4 regions of the Limnomicrobium aquaticum genome follow, and region 4 is predicted to be linked to each of the others. Evidence: riboswitches for the same ligand, from Rfam matches in the RefSeq annotation. Region 4 holds a riboswitch; each other region holds the start of a gene.

Region 1 (4,175 bases), on a different contig from region 4:
CACGAAAAACGCCCCGATGGAACTTGTCACCACGCCCACCGGCAGTTCCTGCGGCGGCAGAAGCGTGCGCGCCAGCAGATCGCTGCCGAGCATCAGCTCAGCCCCGATCAGGCTGCAAACAATCGCCAGCCGCGCATGCAGCGGCCCGGCAAAGGTGCGCGCGATATGCGGCACCATGAGGCCGATGAAGCCGATCACTCCGGTGATCGAGACAAGCAGCGCCGTCGAGAAGCTGGCGATCAGAAAGGTGACGTTGCGCAGGCGCTTCACCGGCACGCCGAGGCTTTCCGCCGTTTCGGCGCCGCCCAATAGCGCATCGAGTTGCCGGTGGCGCGCCAGCGTATAGGCCAGCACCAGCCCGGCGCCGGCAAGACCGATGCCGATATTGTGCCAGCTCGACAACCCCAGTCCGCCCATAGTCCAGAAGAGCACTGAATGGGCAGCGCGCTGGTCGCCGGAAAAGACGAGATAATTGGTGACCGCCGTGAAGAGGAACGACACGGCAAGCCCGGCCAGCACCAGCCGCTCATTCCCTTGCCCCTCCGTACGACGCAACAAAAAGAGCACCGCCCCGGTCGCGCACATGCCGCCGGTGAAGGCCGCAATCGGCAGGGTGAAGACGCCGAGCTGGTCGCCAACACGGGTGATGACCGCAACGGCCCCCGCCGCCGCCCCCGCAGAGAGACCGAAGAGGAACGGATCGGCGAGATCGTTGCGTGTGATCGTCTGGAGAAGCAGGCCGATGACCGCGAGCCCCGCTCCAACTGCAATCGCCACCAGCGCGCGCGGCAGGCGGAGGTCGACGATGATGCGGTCAATTGGGGTTGGCACGCTGGCGTGGCTCAGCCCCATGGCGCGGGCTATCGCGCCGGCGACCTGATCCAGCGGGATCACCGTCGATCCATAGGCGACCGAAATGCAGGCGAGGATGACGACAGCGAGGATTGCCGCCATCACGCCAAAGACAAACCGAGTGGTCACGTTCAGAACGCTTCCGGATGCAGCGCGCGGGCGATCTTGTCGATGGCCTTGACGTTGTCCGGGCCGGGCGTCAGCTCTTCATAGCGGAGTGCGACGAAACGATTGTTCTTCACCGCGTCGGTTTCCTTCATCGCCGGATGGTTTTTCAGGAAATCCAGCAGCTTCTTGTAGCCGGCGCCATCCTGGTAATCGAGGAGGACGAGGAATTGCGGATTGCGCGCGGCGACCGTTTCCCAGTCCGCATTGCCCCAGCTGGTTTGCATGTCGGCCATGATGTTCGTGCCACCGGCGGCCTCGATCATGGCGCTCGGGATGGCAAACTTGCCGGCCGTGAACGGCTTGTCCTCTCCGGAATCGTAGAGGAAGACCCGCGTGCCGGCATTCTTGCCGACCTTGGCGCCGATCTCGGCCAGCTGCGCCTTCCAGCCGTCAATCAGCTTCGTAGCCTCGGCTTCCTTGCCGAAAATCTTGCCGAGCTTGTCCATGTCGCCGAACAAGAGGTCCATGGAGGCGGCGGGGCGGTTCTTGTCGAGATGGACGCAGCTTTCCGTCAGCACCAGTGTCTTGATGCCGTGCTCCGCCAGCGTATCCGGCGTCACCTCGCCGCCTGGCTTCATGCCGTAATACCAGCCGGCGAAGAAGAAATCGGGATTGGCCGAGAGGATGTTTTCCATCGTCGGATATTTCGGCGCAAGCTCCGGGATCGAGCCTTGCTCCTTCTTGAATTCGTCGTCCAGCTTGTACCAGCCGGACACGCCGGTGATGCCGACGATTTCGGGCTGGAGGCCGAGCGCGAAGGCCATCTTGGACATGTTGATGTCGTTGATGACGGCCCGCTTCGGGGCGGCCTCGAAGGTCAGCGGCTTACCGCAGCTATCGACCGTGACAGGAAAGGCAAAGGCGGAGCTTGCGGCCAGCGACAGCAGCAGGCCGAGGGTCAGGCGTCTCATGATGGTTCTCTCGGTCAGTGATGGGTCATGGAAAGGTCGAAAACCGTCAGCTCGCGGTTTTCATGCGGATGCGGCAGGCGCAGCAGATCGATACCGAAGACCTCGCGCACCAGATCGCGCGACAGGCTCTCGTCCGAGGAGACGAGCCGGCCGTCGCGCATGACGGCCACGCGGGTGGCGAAATCCGGCACGAGATTGAGATCGTGGAGAACGGCAACCACCGTCAGATCGAGTTCCGCGACCAGCGCCAGCAGCGCACCGCGAGCACGCGGGTCGAGATGGTTCGTCGGCTCGTCTAGGAAAAGAAAGCGTGGCTCCTGCGCCAGCGCGCGGGCAATCTGCGCCCGCTGGCGCTCGCCGCCGGAGAGAAGTCCCATTTCGCGCCTGGCGAGAGCTGAAAGTCCTGTGCGTTCCATGGCCGCGTCGATCAACGCGGCCTCCTCCGCGCGCGTCTTGCGCATCGCATGCGGAATGCGGCCGAGCGCGACGTAATCGCGAACCGAAATGCGCCGGTCCGGCTGGTCGGCCTGGCCGACGACGGCAATCTGGCGGGCGCGATCGATGGGTTTGAGACCATGAAGCGGCTTGCCGTCAAGCTCGACGGAACCGGCATACGGGCGGCTCATGCCGCACATCAGTTTCAGCAGCGTCGTCTTGCCTGCCCCGTTCGGGCCGATGATGGCCAGGCGATCGCCGTTGCGGATGTCGAGTGAAACGCAATCGACAATCGACGCGCCGTTTGCGGTGCGGAAGGTCAGGTCCTGGGCTTTGAGCGCAGTCAAGGTCATCTCATCTCTCGGCAATCGGCGCTGGAGAAGGATGATCGGCCATCAGAACGCCAAAACGCGCCCGATGGTCATCAGCACTTCCCGGCACACCCCGTCCGGTTGCTACGTGTCTTGACGGCAGGTCTCCTGGCTTGCGGGTCCAAAGCTCTATCTGCCTTCCCGGCCTTGTTCAGGCCAGTGGCATCGTTGACAGAGCCTCACCGCTTACAGTTGCGGGGGCAGCCATGGTTTCGGCCCCATTCGGGTCGTCCTCACCATGTTCCCTATTAATCCTTCCGGCTTGGCCTTCAGGAACCGTCACCGCCAGTTATGCGCCGCGCCGGACAATTGTCAAGCACGACCGCCGTCGCTTCATTACGTAATGTTATTACATTACATAATCGGAAGGCGTCAAGCTCGCTGGTGACGACAAGGCTAATTTGTCGGGCTCACGCGGGATTGCGCGGCGGCTGAAGCGACTTGCCCTGCACGAAAGTCAGCGGCACGATCTCGCCCCGGCGGCGGCCGATCTCCTCGTCAGGCGACAGAAGATCGAGCACCGTTTCACCCAGCCGCGTGCCGAGCGCATCGAGGTCGAGCCGGAAACAGGCGGGCGCAGGATTGAGAAAGCGCATCAGCGGGTTTTCGCGGAAGGCAACGACAGAAATATCCCTGCCGGCCTCAATCCCCATTTCTGCGAAGGCCGCATAGACGCCGGCGGCCGTCACTTCGGAGCAGAGCAGCAGCGCCGTCGGCTGGCCCGCCATGCCAGCCACCTGCTTGCCGAGGCTGAAGCCGCCGAGTTCGCTGGTCGGCACGCGGATGAGCAGGCTCTCATCCACCGGGATACCCGCCTCCGCCAGGCCCTTCAGATAACCGGCCTTATAGTGATAGCCGAGCGCGACATCGTTATCCGGCAAACCGACGGCGATGCGCCGGTGGCCGAGCTTCACGGCCTCCTGCACCGAGCGGCGCGCCACGCCCTCGAAATCAAGGTCGATCCAGGAATAATTGCCCGGCGTCTCGCTGCGGCCGAGCGTCATGAAAGGGAGTTTCGACTTCGCCAGTTGCGCGATGCGGTGATCGACGCGGCGCGTGGCGGTCATCACCAGCGCATCGACGATGCCGCGCGCGATGACACGCGACAGGAACTCGACCGGATCGTCCGCCGAATGGCAGGGCAGGATCACCAGATCGTAGCGCTGTTCGGCGAGATAGAGGTTCATCGCATCGAGCACGACATAGAAGAACTGGTCGCCGGCCTGATGCGCGGGATGGCCCGTCTCGATGACGAAGCCGATCGTGTTCGTTGCCCCGCGCCGGAGCGAGCGCCCCGACTGGTTGGCGACATAGCCAAGTTCGGTGGCTGCTTTGAGAACCTTTTCAAGTGTTTCCGGGTGAACGCCGGGGCGGTTGTTGAGCGCACGTGACACCGTTCCGATGGAAATATTGAGATGGTCGGCCAGCCGACGGATGT
Region 2 (4,175 bases), 810 kb from region 4:
TAGGCGGCGATCCGCTGGTTGACGACCGCCGGGTCGGCGCCGAAGCCGACCGAAACGGCCTGCGGCTTGCTCAACCATTCGGAGCCGGCGAGGAAAATGGCGTCGGGCGCGGCGGACAGCACATATTCCGGACGCAGCGGCCCCCAGTTGCCGACCTGACCCTTGGCGATATTGACGCCGCCGGCCATGTCGATCACCCCGGCCCACATCGTGTCGCCATAGGAATTGCCGAACTCGCCCGGACCCTTCTGGGCAAGCTCCACATAGACCTTCTTCGGCGGACCGCCTTCGGTTTTCTGGGCTTCCTTCACGCGGGCAATCGTGTCCTCGACAGAGCCCTTGTAGAAATCGCCGAGCTTTTTCGCCCGCTCCGGCTGGCCCAGCACCGCGCCGAGAACCGTTGTCGAGCGCAGATGCTTGTCGAGCGTCTGCGCATTGTAATCGATGACGACGACAGGGACGCCCGCCGCCTCGAACTGCTTCACCGTCTCGCCCAGCGCCTTGAACTGCCAGGCGGCGAGGATGACGAGATCCGGCCGCGCCGAAATCGCCTTTTCGACGGAGAACGTGCCGGCCTCGGCATCGCCCACATCCACCTTGTCGGCAATGGAAGGGATCGCCTTTACATAGGCCGCATATTGTCCCGGCCGCCAGTCGCGCCAGACGGGGGCGGAAACGGCAACGACGCGGTCCATGACGCCCGGTCCGCCGACCGCCATGAAGTCCTCGAAGTTGAAGCCGAGCAGAATGCGCTGCGGCGGCGATGCGAGCTCAACCTTGCGATCGAGAACGTCGGTGACGGTGGCCGAAAGCGCGGTGCTTGCGCCAAGGAGAAGAGCGGCGGCGGAAAGCGCCAGTGACTTGAAGATGGTCATGCTGCTTTTCCCTTGCTGCTGCGCGCCGAGGTCGTCGGGTTGTTGCCGGATGCGATTTCCTTCAGTCGCTCGGGGCGGGTGAGTGTCACGATTTCGGCATGGGCGTAGTCGATCACGCCGTCGCGCTTGAACTGGTTGAGCGTGCGGCTCACCGTTTCAATCGTCAGCCCCAGCCAGTCGGCCAGATCGCTGCGCGTCAGATAAAGCGTCAGCACCGGGCGGCCCTGGCGCAGCTTGCGGGGGAATTGTTCGGCAAGGTCGAGAAGCCCGTTGGCCACCTTTTCCGCAGCATTCATGCGGCCCAGCAGCGTGGCGTGGCGGGTCAGCCGCATCAGCGCCTCCAGCGCGGTCTCGGCTGCCAGTGCGGGGTTTGCTGCGGGGTCCAGCACCTCGACCTCGGTATAGGTCAGCGCCTTGATCGAGCGGTTGCCGTCATGCGCGGGCTGCTGCGCAATCGCCCGGCCGGGTCCGATAATGTCGGTGATCTGCCGGCGTCCGTCGGCCAGAAGGTGGTAGACGGCAAGGCAGCCATCAACAACGCGGTAGAGCCGCGGGCTCGTCTCGGAAACGCCGAGATCTTCGCCGGGCGCGATGAAGTTGACGAAGGATTTCACCGTCTCCACCGGTTTCAGGCCGATATGGACGGTGACGGGATGCGGCAGGATCGCTTGCCGCGTGTTGACATGAAGCATGGGAAAATTCCGCTTGGCTGGCGGATTGCGCCGCCTCGATGAGGGTGTGGCGCGGATCCGCTCGTGACAGAGGGCGCCGCACGACAAGGTCGCGGCGCCGGTTCGGTCTGTCAGGCGGATGCGGGTGGTGCGCGCGGGCCGGCGCCGGGCGGATAAAGACGGTGGCGAAGCGCATCCGGTCGCGCCGGATCGAGCCCTTCGGCCACGATGACGAGGCGCGCGCCGGCCGTCTCGGCTGGAACGGGCAGGATCACGTCATGATGATGAAGCCCGAGACTGTCGGCCCCCAGCTTGACGATCTTGCCCTGGCCGGAGCCATCTGGAATGGTGACGCAGAGCGACGGCAGCGAGCCGTCCGGCAGCATGTAGGCTGCGATTTCTTCGCTCGACAGCGCGCGCGAATTGGCCTCCGCCGGGGCTGAAAGCGCAAGCGACAGGAGAGCGATCGCGCAGAAGAAGCGCGTCACGATCCCCGTCAATGTCGCCCGTTTCGACTGCATCGGCAGATAAATTCCCTCGTCCTTCACCACGGATAGGCCGCAGGACGTGAAACGTCAATGCGGCATTCTTGCCCAATCGGTGGGGTGATTCTCCATCCGTTATCAGACCGGATAGCTCAGATCGCGACGGAAGACTTTGCGCTGGCGCAACTCCACAAGTCTGTGGCGCTCACCCGCTTGCCCGCGGCCAACAAACCATCTAGCACTTGTCACAGTGGTTCCATCGCGCCTTGAGGCGCGAGGATTAAAAGGGAACACGGTGAGGCGTATCCATCAGGACCCGAAACCGTGGCTGCCCCCGCAACTGTGAGCGGAGAGCCTTCCTTCGAATGCCATTGGTCTGAGGCATGTCCCTGCGCGACATGCCAGCAAAGATGACCGATAAGGCGAAGGAAAAGGCGAAGACCCGCAAGCCAGGAGACCTGCCATGGACCGCCGCAGCCACAAGGCTGCGGTTCGACAAAACACCTTTTGCGCGGTGGGCGCAAAGCAAGGAAACGAATATGCATATCGAACCTGGAATCATCGATCCCCTGCGCGTGGCAGCCGCCAATGCCGCAGCACTCGCCGTTGTGGCCACGCAGCTCCCGGCGCTCGTCCGCGCGCCGCTCAACATCGTCAAGACCGGCCTTGCGGCGGTGGTCTTTTCCGTCCTCATGCAGTCCTGGCATCTCGCCGTCGGCCCGTCCGAACTGCATCTGATCGGCGCAACGACCGTCTACCTGCTCTTCGGCTTTACGCCGGCCATGCTGGGCTTCGCGCTCGGCCTCCTGCTGCAGGGCTTCTTCTTCGAGCCGCAGGATCTCCTCCATCTCGGCGTCAACTCGCTCTCCCTCATGCTGCCGCTGGTGGCCGTCCACGAGACCTTCGGCAAGCGCCTCTTTGCCGCAAACGCGGCTGACCGCTTCAGCTTCGCCCGCGTGCTGCGCATCGATGCGGTCTATTATGCCGGCGTCTCCGCCATGGTTGCCTTCTGGCTGATGATCTCGAATGACAGTTTCGCCCTTGTCGACTGGGGCCGCTGGGCGCTCGCCTACATGCCCGTCTTCGGTCTCGAGGCGCTGATCACTTTCACGACGGTGACGATCATGAAGACCTGGCGCAATTCGGGCGCGCTCGCCCGCTTCACGGAGCTTGGCCGGCTGAACTTCGCCTGATCCAATTACTGTTTCACCCTTTGGAAAGGGCGGGCTCCTCGCGGAGCCCGCCCTTCTTTCGTGATGCACAGTTTCAGGATATGAGGAAAAAAATCCCAAAACATTCGTCAAATTTCCGAAAACTTAAGAAAAAACAATCATAGATTGCTGAGGGCGGCTTCCAAACATCCATGGAATCCCTCTAGGGTGTATGAATAAATTCCTATCACGTAGGAGGCTTTCATGAATCTCAGCAAAGATCCGGGGGCGGCAGAGCGCACCGAACCCCGCGCGCCGAGGCGGCAACCTGCCCGGCAACCGCTTTCGGCGCTGCGCGATGCGCGGCCGGAACGCATCATCTGCCAGTCGGTGCGGCTGATGACGGCGGAATTTCTCTTCGTCTGCAGCGACCGCATCGGCATGCGCCGCGAGCGTCGTCGGCTCGCCTGCCATATCCGTCAGATCGCCATGTATGTCTGCCATGTCGCACTGCAGATGCGCATGACCACCATCGGCGAGGGCTTCGGCCGCGACCGCTCCACCGTGGCGCATGCCTGCGCGGTCGTCGAGGATCGCCGCGACGACCGCGACTTCGACGAATTCGTCGCCGCGATCGAGCGCATCGCTCTTCTCGCCTTCGGCCATGTCGGCGAGGTCGCCAATGACTGAGAATGCGACGAAATCCGTGCCGGCGCTGCTCCGTTTCCTCAAATCCCTGCCGCCCGCCGGTGCGCAGATTTGCGCGACCGCCGCGCCAAAGACGGGTGCATCGGCCGCGACGCTTGAACTGCGGACGCCGACGGCACGGTTCGGCGTTGCGCCCGCCATCCTGCTCCTCGCCGCCCGGCAGGGGCTGATCGCCCGTGAAGGCACGCGCATCCGCCCGCTGCCCGAGGCGCAAGCCTATCTGGCGCGCCACGAAACGCCCGAGCCGGACTTTGCTCGCCCGCATCGCGACATCGAGGAGACAAC
Region 3 (4,175 bases), 200 kb from region 4:
GAGCAGATCGGCTTTGTTGAGAATAACAAGATCGGCGGCCGTCAGCTGGTCTTCGAATAGCTCTTCCAGCGGGCTTTCGTGGTCCAGCCCCTCGTCCTCGGCGCGCTGCGCGTCGATGGCATCATGGTCGTCGGCAAAGCGCCCGGCTGCCACGGCGGCGCTGTCCACCACGGTGATGACACCATCCACCGTCACGCGCGTCTTGATCCCCGGCCAGTTAAAGGCGGCGACGAGCGGCTGTGGCAGGGCGAGACCGGAGGTTTCGATGACGATGTGATCCGGCAGGTTGTCGCGCCCCAGCAGCTTTTCCATCGTCGGGATGAAATCATCAGCAACCGTGCAGCAGATGCAGCCATTGTTGAGTTCGATGATGTCGTCCTCGGTGCAGTTCTCCGCGCCGCAGCCCTTCAGCACCTCGCCATCGACGCCCAGATCGCCGAATTCGTTGATGATCAGCGCGATCTTCTTGCCGCCCGCATTGGACAGCAGATTGCGGATCATCGTTGTCTTGCCAGCACCCAGAAAGCCCGTGATTACGGTGGCCGGTATCTTCTGCATTCTCGTCAACCCTTCATCTTGAGCGGCAGCCCGGCCGCCACGAAATAAACCTCGTCGGCCACAGCCGCGATTTTCTGGTGTAGCCGGCCGGCATGGTCGCGAAAGGCGCGCGCCATGGCATTATCCGGCACGATGCCGAGACCGACTTCATTGGAAACGATGAAAATCCGCGCCTTTGCGCCGGCAATCGCGGAGACTAGCCGGTCGAAGGCGTCGTCCACGTCGCGCTCCGCCATCATCAGATTGGTAACCCACAGCGTCAGGCAATCGATGAGAATGGTATTCTCCTCGAAGTCCAGTGGAGTGATCGCGCAGGTGAGTTCAAGCGGCGCTTCGATGGTCGTCCATTCCGGCCCGCGCCGGCTTTGATGCTGGCCGATGCGCTCGCGCATCTCCGCGTCCCAGGCCTGGCCGGTCGCGATATAGTGAAGCAGCAGGCCGCTCTCGCGCGCCAGCCGTTCGGCAAGCGCGGATTTGCCCGAGCGGGCACCGCCGAGAATGAATGTGCTGCGCGTCATCGCGCCGCTCTCGATGGAGCGTTGAAAACCTGCGCCAAGACAACCTCCGTGCTGCGAGCGCCTGATCTGAACGGAGAATGGCAGGTCTCCTGGCTCACGGCTCCCGGTCTAGAAAAAGACCATCGGCGGCCCTCGCCTTCCCGGCATTGCTGCGCATCTTGAGAGGTGGACGATTCGTAGAAAAAGAGGCGTCCGGCCCCGGTTGTTCAAGACATGCATGCCAGTGGCTTTTCGCGCATTCCTGACGCCCGCACCCATTGCAGTTTCAGATTTGCGTGACGGGCCGACCTCACCGTTCTACAGTCGCGGGGTCGGCTGCGATTGGAAATCCGCATGAAGCGGCTTTCGTCGCATTCCCTCTTCGTCTCCGGTTGCCCGGAGAAACCATTCAAGTAACGGGAAAAGGGTTAGGCGCGATGGACGCGCATGTCAATCGAGCAGACTGCCGAGCCACCGCTTGTCCAGCACCGCCTCAAGCTCCTCCGCCACCTGATCAAGCGCCTGATCGACCGTCTGGCGATATGATTGAGCACCACCTTCAACCCCGAAGCTGGCGAGAAGCGCCCGCCTGTACGCATCCGAGCCGAAGAGCCCATGCAGATAGGTCCCCATCACGCGCCCATCGCTCGAGATCGCGCCATCGGCCCGGTTGTCGATGGACACGGAAGGTCGGGAGCAATCAACACCCTGCGTTACACCGAGGTGGATTTCATAGCCCGTGAGCGGTGTGTCATATTCCAGCGAGCGCGCAGAGGAATTCCGCACCGTCTTTTCCGGCGCCATCTCCGTTTCGACATCAAGAAGCCCGAGCCCCGCAATCTCCCGCTCCTCGCCTTCCAGTCCGAGCGGGTCCGTGATCCGGTTGCCGAGCATCTGGTAACCGCCGCAAATGCCGATCACCCGGCCGCCCCGGCGGCGGTGCGCGAGAAGATCGCGATCCCAGCCAAGGGCGCGGAGCGCCTTCAGGTCGCCAATCGTGGACTTGGAGCCCGGAAGTACGACAAGCCCGGCATCGGCGGGCAATGGCTCGCCCGGCTTGACGAAGACAAGCTCCACCTGCTCCTCCGCCACCAGCGGATCGAGATCGTCGAAATTGGCAATGCGCGGCAGCATGGGCACCGCCACCTTCAACGCGCCCGCGCCCTTTGAGACCAGCCGTTCCAGCACGACCGAATCTTCTGCCGGCAGACGCCCGGCCGATTTGAGCCACGGCACGACCCCGAAGCATGGCCAGCCGGTAAATCCTTCGATCTGCCTGATCCCCTCATCAAACAGGCTGACATCGCCGCGAAACTTGTTGATCAGATAGCCGGTGATCATCGCGCGATCCTCTCCCGGAAGGATCGCATGCGTCCCGACCAATGAGGCGATGACACCGCCCCGGTCGATATCCCCGACCAGAACAACGGGAACATTCGCCGCCGTCGCAAAGCCCATATTGGCGATATCGCCTGCCCGCAGATTGATTTCAGCGGGAGAACCAGCGCCCTCGACCACGACAATATCCGCGCCCGCCTTCACGGTCTCGAAGCTCTCGAGCACAGCGCCCAGCAATTGCGGCTTCAGGCGCTGGTAATCGCGGCCCTTGGCCTGCCCAACCACCTTGCCTTGCACGATGATCTGGCTGCCATTTTCCGATTGCGGCTTCAGCAGAACCGGGTTCATGTGAACGGAGGACGGCACCCGCGCAGCCATGGCCTGCAGCCACTGTGCCCGCCCGATTTCGCCACCATCGTCGGACACGGCTGCATTGTTGGACATGTTCTGCGGCTTGAAGGGTTTCACCTTCAGCCCGCGATTGGCCGCAATCCGGCAAAGCCCTGCGACAAGCACGGTCTTGCCGACATCCGAGCCGGTCCCCTGAAGCATGATGGTCTTGGTCATGGGGCGTGTTGGTAGCATCGCAACGGATGCTTTAAAAGCGCGAAAGCCACACAGTCGCCGAGCGAACCATGTGGCTTGCCGATACTCACTGGCCATCCCGCACATACACTGCGAGATACGCTCGCCTCCGGTACGCGAGACCTGATCCGGAAGCGTTGCGAGCGGTGTCCCCCGCTGCACGAAAACAATTAGCCGGACATTCTTACCGGAGAGTTATTGAGAGCTTAAATATCTATGAATTGGCGATTTATTTTATTGGCGGCGACCCCGGCTGCGCGTTCCAGGTCGCGGGGAGACCAGTTATTTTATTGAAACGGAAGGATAATTGGTAATTATAGAGCTAAGGGAAGATAGCGATTGAAATGATATAAAGATATCTTTATATCATTCGCATCAAATTGAGGATCCGACGATGACGACTGCAAATCCGTTAGAGGCGCTGCTGGCCGAAAAGGGCGTACTCATGGCCGATGGCGCCACTGGCACCAATCTTTTCGCCATGGGTCTGGAGGCCGGCGAGGCTCCGGAATTGTGGAACGAATCCAAGCCCGAAAACATCACGAAACTGCACCAGGACTTCGTCGATGCCGGTGCTGATATCATCCTCACCAATTCCTTCGGCGGCACGCGCCAGCGTCTCAAGCTCCACAAGGCCGAAGGCCGCGTCTTCGAACTGAACAAGAAGGCTGCAGAAATCGCCCGCGCCGTCGCCGACAAGGCCGGCCGCAAGGTCATCGTGGCAGGCTCCGTCGGTCCGACAGGCGAGCTTCTGGTGCCGCTCGGCGCCATGACCTATGATGATGCAGTCTCCGCCTTCAAAGAGCAGATGGAAGGCCTTAAAGCCGGCGGCATCGACATCGCCTGGATCGAAACCATGTCGTCGCCGGACGAAATCCGCGCTGCCGCAGAAGCGGCCATCGCGCTCGATCTGCCTTACGTTTACACCGGCTCGTTCGACACGGCCGGCAAGACCATGATGGGCCTGAACCCCAAGGACATGCCGCAGGTGGCCGATGGTCTCTCGGACAAGCCGGTCGCCTTCGGCGCCAATTGTGGCGTCGGCGCTGCAGACATCCTCTCCTCGCTCCTCGACATGACGGCAGCGGATCCGAATGCCGTCGTCGTCGTCAAGGGCAATTGCGGCATCCCGGAATATCGCGGCGCTGAAATCTATTATTCCGGCACGCCGGAACTGATGGCCGAATATGCGCATCT
Region 4 (4,175 bases):
CGGCCGGGAAACAAAGGATCTATCCCCGCGCCGTCCTGCGGCGAATTGCTGTCATCAAGGTGGCTCAGAGCGTAGGCATTCCGCTTTCGGAGATCGCTGCTGCCCTTGCGATCCTTCCGTCCGGCGAAATGCCGTCTACACAGGACTGGGCGCGTCTGGCGGAACGGTGGCATGACAGCCTCAGCAGACGCATCGCGCTTCTGACGGCGCTCCGGGACAAGATGTCCTTGTGCATCGGCTGCGGATGTCTCAGCGTGGAGAGGTGTCCCTTGCTGAACAAGGACGACCACCTTGCAGAATCGGGCTCCGGTGCCCTTCTTCTGAAGCCATAAGCCTAATGAAATGGGAAATCACCTGCCCCCTTCGCCCTGCCAGCCCTCCTCGAACACCAGCTCCTCAAGCGGCAGCCGTTGCCGCCAGCCCTTGAGGGCCAGTTCCGGCTCCGTATAGAGCCTGTCGACAAAGCCGACGCAAAGCCAGGCGATGATCTGGACATGCGTCGGAATCCCAAGGCAGGCCTTGACCTCGTCTTCATGGAAGATGCTGACCCAACCGACGCCCACGCCCTCCGCGCGGGCCGCGAGCCAGAGATTCTGCACCGCACAGACGGTGGAATAGGCATCCATTCTGAGATTATGCGTGCGCCCCAGGATCACCCTGCCGCCCCGCGTCGGATCGCAGGTGACGCAGATAGACAGCGGCGCCTGTTCAATACCTTCGAGCTTCAGCCGCAGATAGGCCGCCTGCCGCTCGTCCTCGAACATCGCCGCAGCTTCCGCATTGGCGCGGGCAAAGGCCTGCGCGACACGCGCCCTGGTCTCGGGCTTCCGCACAAGAATGAAATTCCAGGGCTGCATGAAGCCGACGGAAGGCGCGCTATGGGCCGCGTTCAAAAGGCGTTGGACAAGGTCATCCGGCAAGGGTGTCGGCAGAAACTGGCTGCGGACATCGCGGCGCGTCTGGATAGCGCGGTAAACGGCCGCCCGCTCATCGGATGAAAAGGCTCCCGCCTCGGCGAGCGCATCGCACTCTGCCGCAAGATCAAGCTTCGCCATCGCAAATCCCCGCAATGCGAAACCCGCCCGCCGTCCGCGCAGGCTGAGGCTATCTCGCCAGGCCGGTCTTCTGGCTTGAGGATCAACCGCCAGAGTCGCTTGGGCCTTCCCGGATCACTCCAGTGGCCTGTAGCCCGCCCAAAAAGAGCGATGGCTCCAACATGCGACCAGCGTCCCCTCTCACAGCGTTGGGCACGCGCCGGATTTTGACCGGCTTCCCGATTCTCCCGCTTGCGCGGGCACCTGACACGGAAGGAGATTGCATAGGGAGAGTGGGAAGGCAAGGGAGGACGCCCTCCTCTCCCTTTGTGGAAGAGGATAGCATGCCCCAATAAGCCGAAGGCGATTGGCCCGGCAGGCCGAAGGCGATTGGCCCGGCAGGCTTGGTGAGGTGTGATTGCGTCAGATGCTTGGGGGCCCAATCGGGACCCCTCACCTGGAAAATCTGGCACTTAGCTAAAGCTAAGGTGCTGATTTTCCGTCCTCTCCCACACGGGGAGAGGCGCGACTCAAAACAGCCCCACCTTGCGGCACTCGCGCTCGGCCTCATACCGGCTGACCCCGATATCCGCGAGCTGCTCGTCGGTCAGTTCCGAAAGCGCAATGCGCGAGCGATTGAGAACGAAGGCCCAGCGGAGTGCGGCAAGGACTTTCGCAACGCGGGTACCAAATGTCACGGTCGTGACCGGGGCCCGTTCGAGCGATACACCGTCCATCATTGTCTCCATCGTTTCCATCATTGTCACCCTTCTTGCGGACCTTTCTTGCCTACCGCTGAAACCTAGCTATAATGCCTTATCAATTGACTCGCAGATTGCTGCAATACGGATAATTGTCACCATGACAAATTGGCTACCATCACTGCAGGAAGGTTCGGGACCGCTCTATGTGCGGCTGGCCGATCAGATCGAGGCCGACATCGCCGCCGGCATTCTGCCGCCCGGCGCAAAGCTTCCGCCCCAGCGCGACTTGGCCTATGACATCAAGGTGACAATCGGTACAATTGGCCGGGCCTATGCCCTGGTGCGCGAACGTGGCCTTGTCTCGGGCGAGGTTGGGCGCGGCACGTATGTCCTGCAGCAACAGGAGGAGCCGGCCAATGACGGACGCGACCGCATCGTCAGCGCCTTCTCAGGCACCCGCCTGCCCGTCCCGCCTGCGGGCAAGCTGCGGTTTGATACGACCGCAGCGCCCGATGTGGGACAATCAGGCCCGATCGAGACATTCCTGACGCGCACCGTGCGCGACTATCGCGACGAGATTTCGAGCTACACCCGCATCATACCGGAACGCTGGAAGGAAGCGGGGCGCAAGTGGCTTTCCAACGCCTCTTGGCAGCCCACGGTCGACTGCATTGTTCCCGTTCTTGGCGCGCATGCCGGTATCATGTCGGTCATCCACGCGATTTCGCAGCCGGGCGACTATATCGCCTTCGAGGAACTGACTTATGCCCAGGTGTCGCGCGCAGCAGCCATGACCGGCCGGCGCATTGTCACCGTAGCCTCCGATGCGGTCGGCATTCTGCCGGACGATCTGGAGCGCGTTTGTGCCCAGAAGCATCCCAAGGCCATCTTCCTCATGCCGTCTGCCCAGAACCCGACCGCCGTCACGCTGTCGGTCGAGCGGCGCAAGGCGATTGCGGAGATCGCGCGGACCCATAATGTCTGGCTGATAGAGGACAATCTCTATGGCGCCATGGCCGAGGACGGCCTGCCCTTCCTCGCCGAACTCGCGCCCGACAAGACCTTCCATATCGGCGGGCTTTCGAAGTCCGTGGCCGCCGGCGTGCGCGGCGGCTGGGTCGCCTGCCCGCCGCATTTCGCCGCACGCGTCAACATCACCCACAAGCTCTCGACCGGCGGCATTCCCTTCCTGCTTTTCGAACTCTGCGCGTCACTCGTCTTGTCCGGCACCGCAAGCACGATCCGCCGGCAGGTTCTGGCCGAATGCCGGGCGCGCGAGGAAATGGTGGAGGCGATCTTCGGCGATCTTGACATCAGCCACCAGCGCGGCGCGCCCTTCTTCTGGCTGCGGCTGCCCGAGCCCTGGCACGCCGGCACCTACAAGCAGGCTGCCTTTGACCGTGGCATCCTCATCGACGACGAGGACGAATTCAAGCCGGCGCGCTCCGACAAGGTTCACCACGCCGTGCGTATCAGCTATTCCTCGCCCCAGGACCGGAAAGATGTTGAAAACGGGCTGAAAACGCTGAAAGCGCTCATCGACGCCGGCCAGACCGGGTATGACACGGATGCCTGACGGACGCGTCGGGCATCGGCAACGCATGACCCGGAACGCATCTTGAACATCACCATCCTGCATAATCCCCGCTGCTCAACCTCCCGTGCCGTGCTGGAGATGATCCGTGAAGCGGGTCACGATCCCGCGATCGTTGAATATCTGAAGCACCCGCCGGAGCGCGCCGAGCTTGTCCGCATGCTTGTGGCGCTCGAGATGAATCCGCGGCAGATCATGCGCCGCAAGGAGCCGCTCTACAAAGAACTGGGCCTCGACGATCCGTCGCTGACGGACAACGATCTTCTGGACGCAATGCTGTCCAACCCGATCCTCATCGAGCGCCCCATCGTGATCTCCGAAAAAGGCATCCGCCTGGGCCGTCCGAAGGAGCAGGTGGCAGAAATTCTATAATCTGATATTTCGATTATAGAATATTCAGATAATAAGACTAGATAGGATTTCGTTCTCGGTAATGTCTTGATATCCAAGGCCTGCAGCCTCGAAGGCTTCAGTGAGACGTCCGAAATTCTCAGGCTTGGCCGTCTCTATCCCGATCAGGATCGAGCCGAAATTGCGGGCGGATTTCTTTAGATATTCGAAACGAGCGATGTCATCCTCTGGACCGAGCAGGTTCAGGAAATCCTTCAACGCGCCGGGACGCTGGGCAAGCCGCAGAATGAAATACTTCTTGAGACCGGAGTGGCGCATGGCGCGCTCTTTCACATCCGGCAGCCGCTCGAAATCGAAATTGCCACCCGATACGATGGCGACGACGCGCTTACCCTTCAATCGCTCCGCCGGCATCTGCGCGAGCGCGGCTATCGACAGCGCCCCGGCAGGCTCCAGCACCACGCCCTCGATATTCAGCATTTCGATCATCGA

The links. A riboswitch is a leader RNA that binds a small molecule or an ion and turns the genes downstream of it on or off. The one in region 4 is predicted to bind cobalamin.
Positions count from the first base shown of each region.
Region 1: it holds a riboswitch for cobalamin, as region 4 does, so the genes downstream of both, ABID16_RS13410 (ABC transporter ATP-binding protein) here and bluB (5,6-dimethylbenzimidazole synthase) in region 4, are expected to answer to the same signal.
Region 2: it holds a riboswitch for cobalamin, as region 4 does, so the genes downstream of both, ABID16_RS08130 (energy-coupling factor ABC transporter permease) here and bluB (5,6-dimethylbenzimidazole synthase) in region 4, are expected to answer to the same signal.
Region 3: it holds a riboswitch for cobalamin, as region 4 does, so the genes downstream of both, cobU (bifunctional adenosylcobinamide kinase/adenosylcobinamide-phosphate guanylyltransferase) here and bluB (5,6-dimethylbenzimidazole synthase) in region 4, are expected to answer to the same signal.

Region 1 covers NZ_JBEPMB010000003.1:387,924-392,098, reverse strand. The annotation lists gene ABID16_RS13420 (FecCD family ABC transporter permease) at 1-954, opposite strand, end outside; gene ABID16_RS13415 (ABC transporter substrate-binding protein) at 984-1,931, opposite strand; gene ABID16_RS13410 (ABC transporter ATP-binding protein) at 1,946-2,719, opposite strand; cobalamin riboswitch at 2,819-3,033, opposite strand; gene ABID16_RS13405 (substrate-binding domain-containing protein) at 3,148-4,175, opposite strand, start outside.
Region 2 covers NZ_JBEPMB010000001.1:1,623,210-1,627,384, reverse strand. The annotation lists gene ABID16_RS08145 (ABC transporter substrate-binding protein) at 1-875, opposite strand, end outside; gene ABID16_RS08140 (Crp/Fnr family transcriptional regulator) at 872-1,567, opposite strand; gene ABID16_RS08135 (hypothetical protein) at 1,678-2,067, opposite strand; cobalamin riboswitch at 2,274-2,511, shown strand; gene ABID16_RS08130 (energy-coupling factor ABC transporter permease) at 2,571-3,224, shown strand; gene ABID16_RS08125 (helix-turn-helix domain-containing protein) at 3,447-3,872, shown strand; gene ABID16_RS08120 (DUF6456 domain-containing protein) at 3,865-4,175, shown strand, end outside.
Region 3 covers NZ_JBEPMB010000001.1:617,772-621,946, reverse strand. The annotation lists gene cobW (cobalamin biosynthesis protein CobW) at 1-558, opposite strand, end outside; gene cobU (bifunctional adenosylcobinamide kinase/adenosylcobinamide-phosphate guanylyltransferase) at 564-1,076, opposite strand; cobalamin riboswitch at 1,139-1,480, opposite strand; gene ABID16_RS03080 (cobyric acid synthase) at 1,506-2,960, opposite strand; gene bmt (betaine--homocysteine S-methyltransferase) at 3,373-4,175, shown strand, end outside.
Region 4 covers NZ_JBEPMB010000001.1:812,895-817,069, reverse strand. The annotation lists gene soxR (redox-sensitive transcriptional activator SoxR) at 1-332, shown strand, start outside; gene bluB (5,6-dimethylbenzimidazole synthase) at 351-1,055, opposite strand; cobalamin riboswitch at 1,099-1,317, opposite strand; gene ABID16_RS04050 (DUF1127 domain-containing protein) at 1,565-1,795, opposite strand; gene ABID16_RS04045 (aminotransferase-like domain-containing protein) at 1,896-3,314, shown strand; gene arsC (arsenate reductase (glutaredoxin)) at 3,357-3,704, shown strand; gene ilvA (threonine ammonia-lyase) at 3,729-4,175, opposite strand, start outside.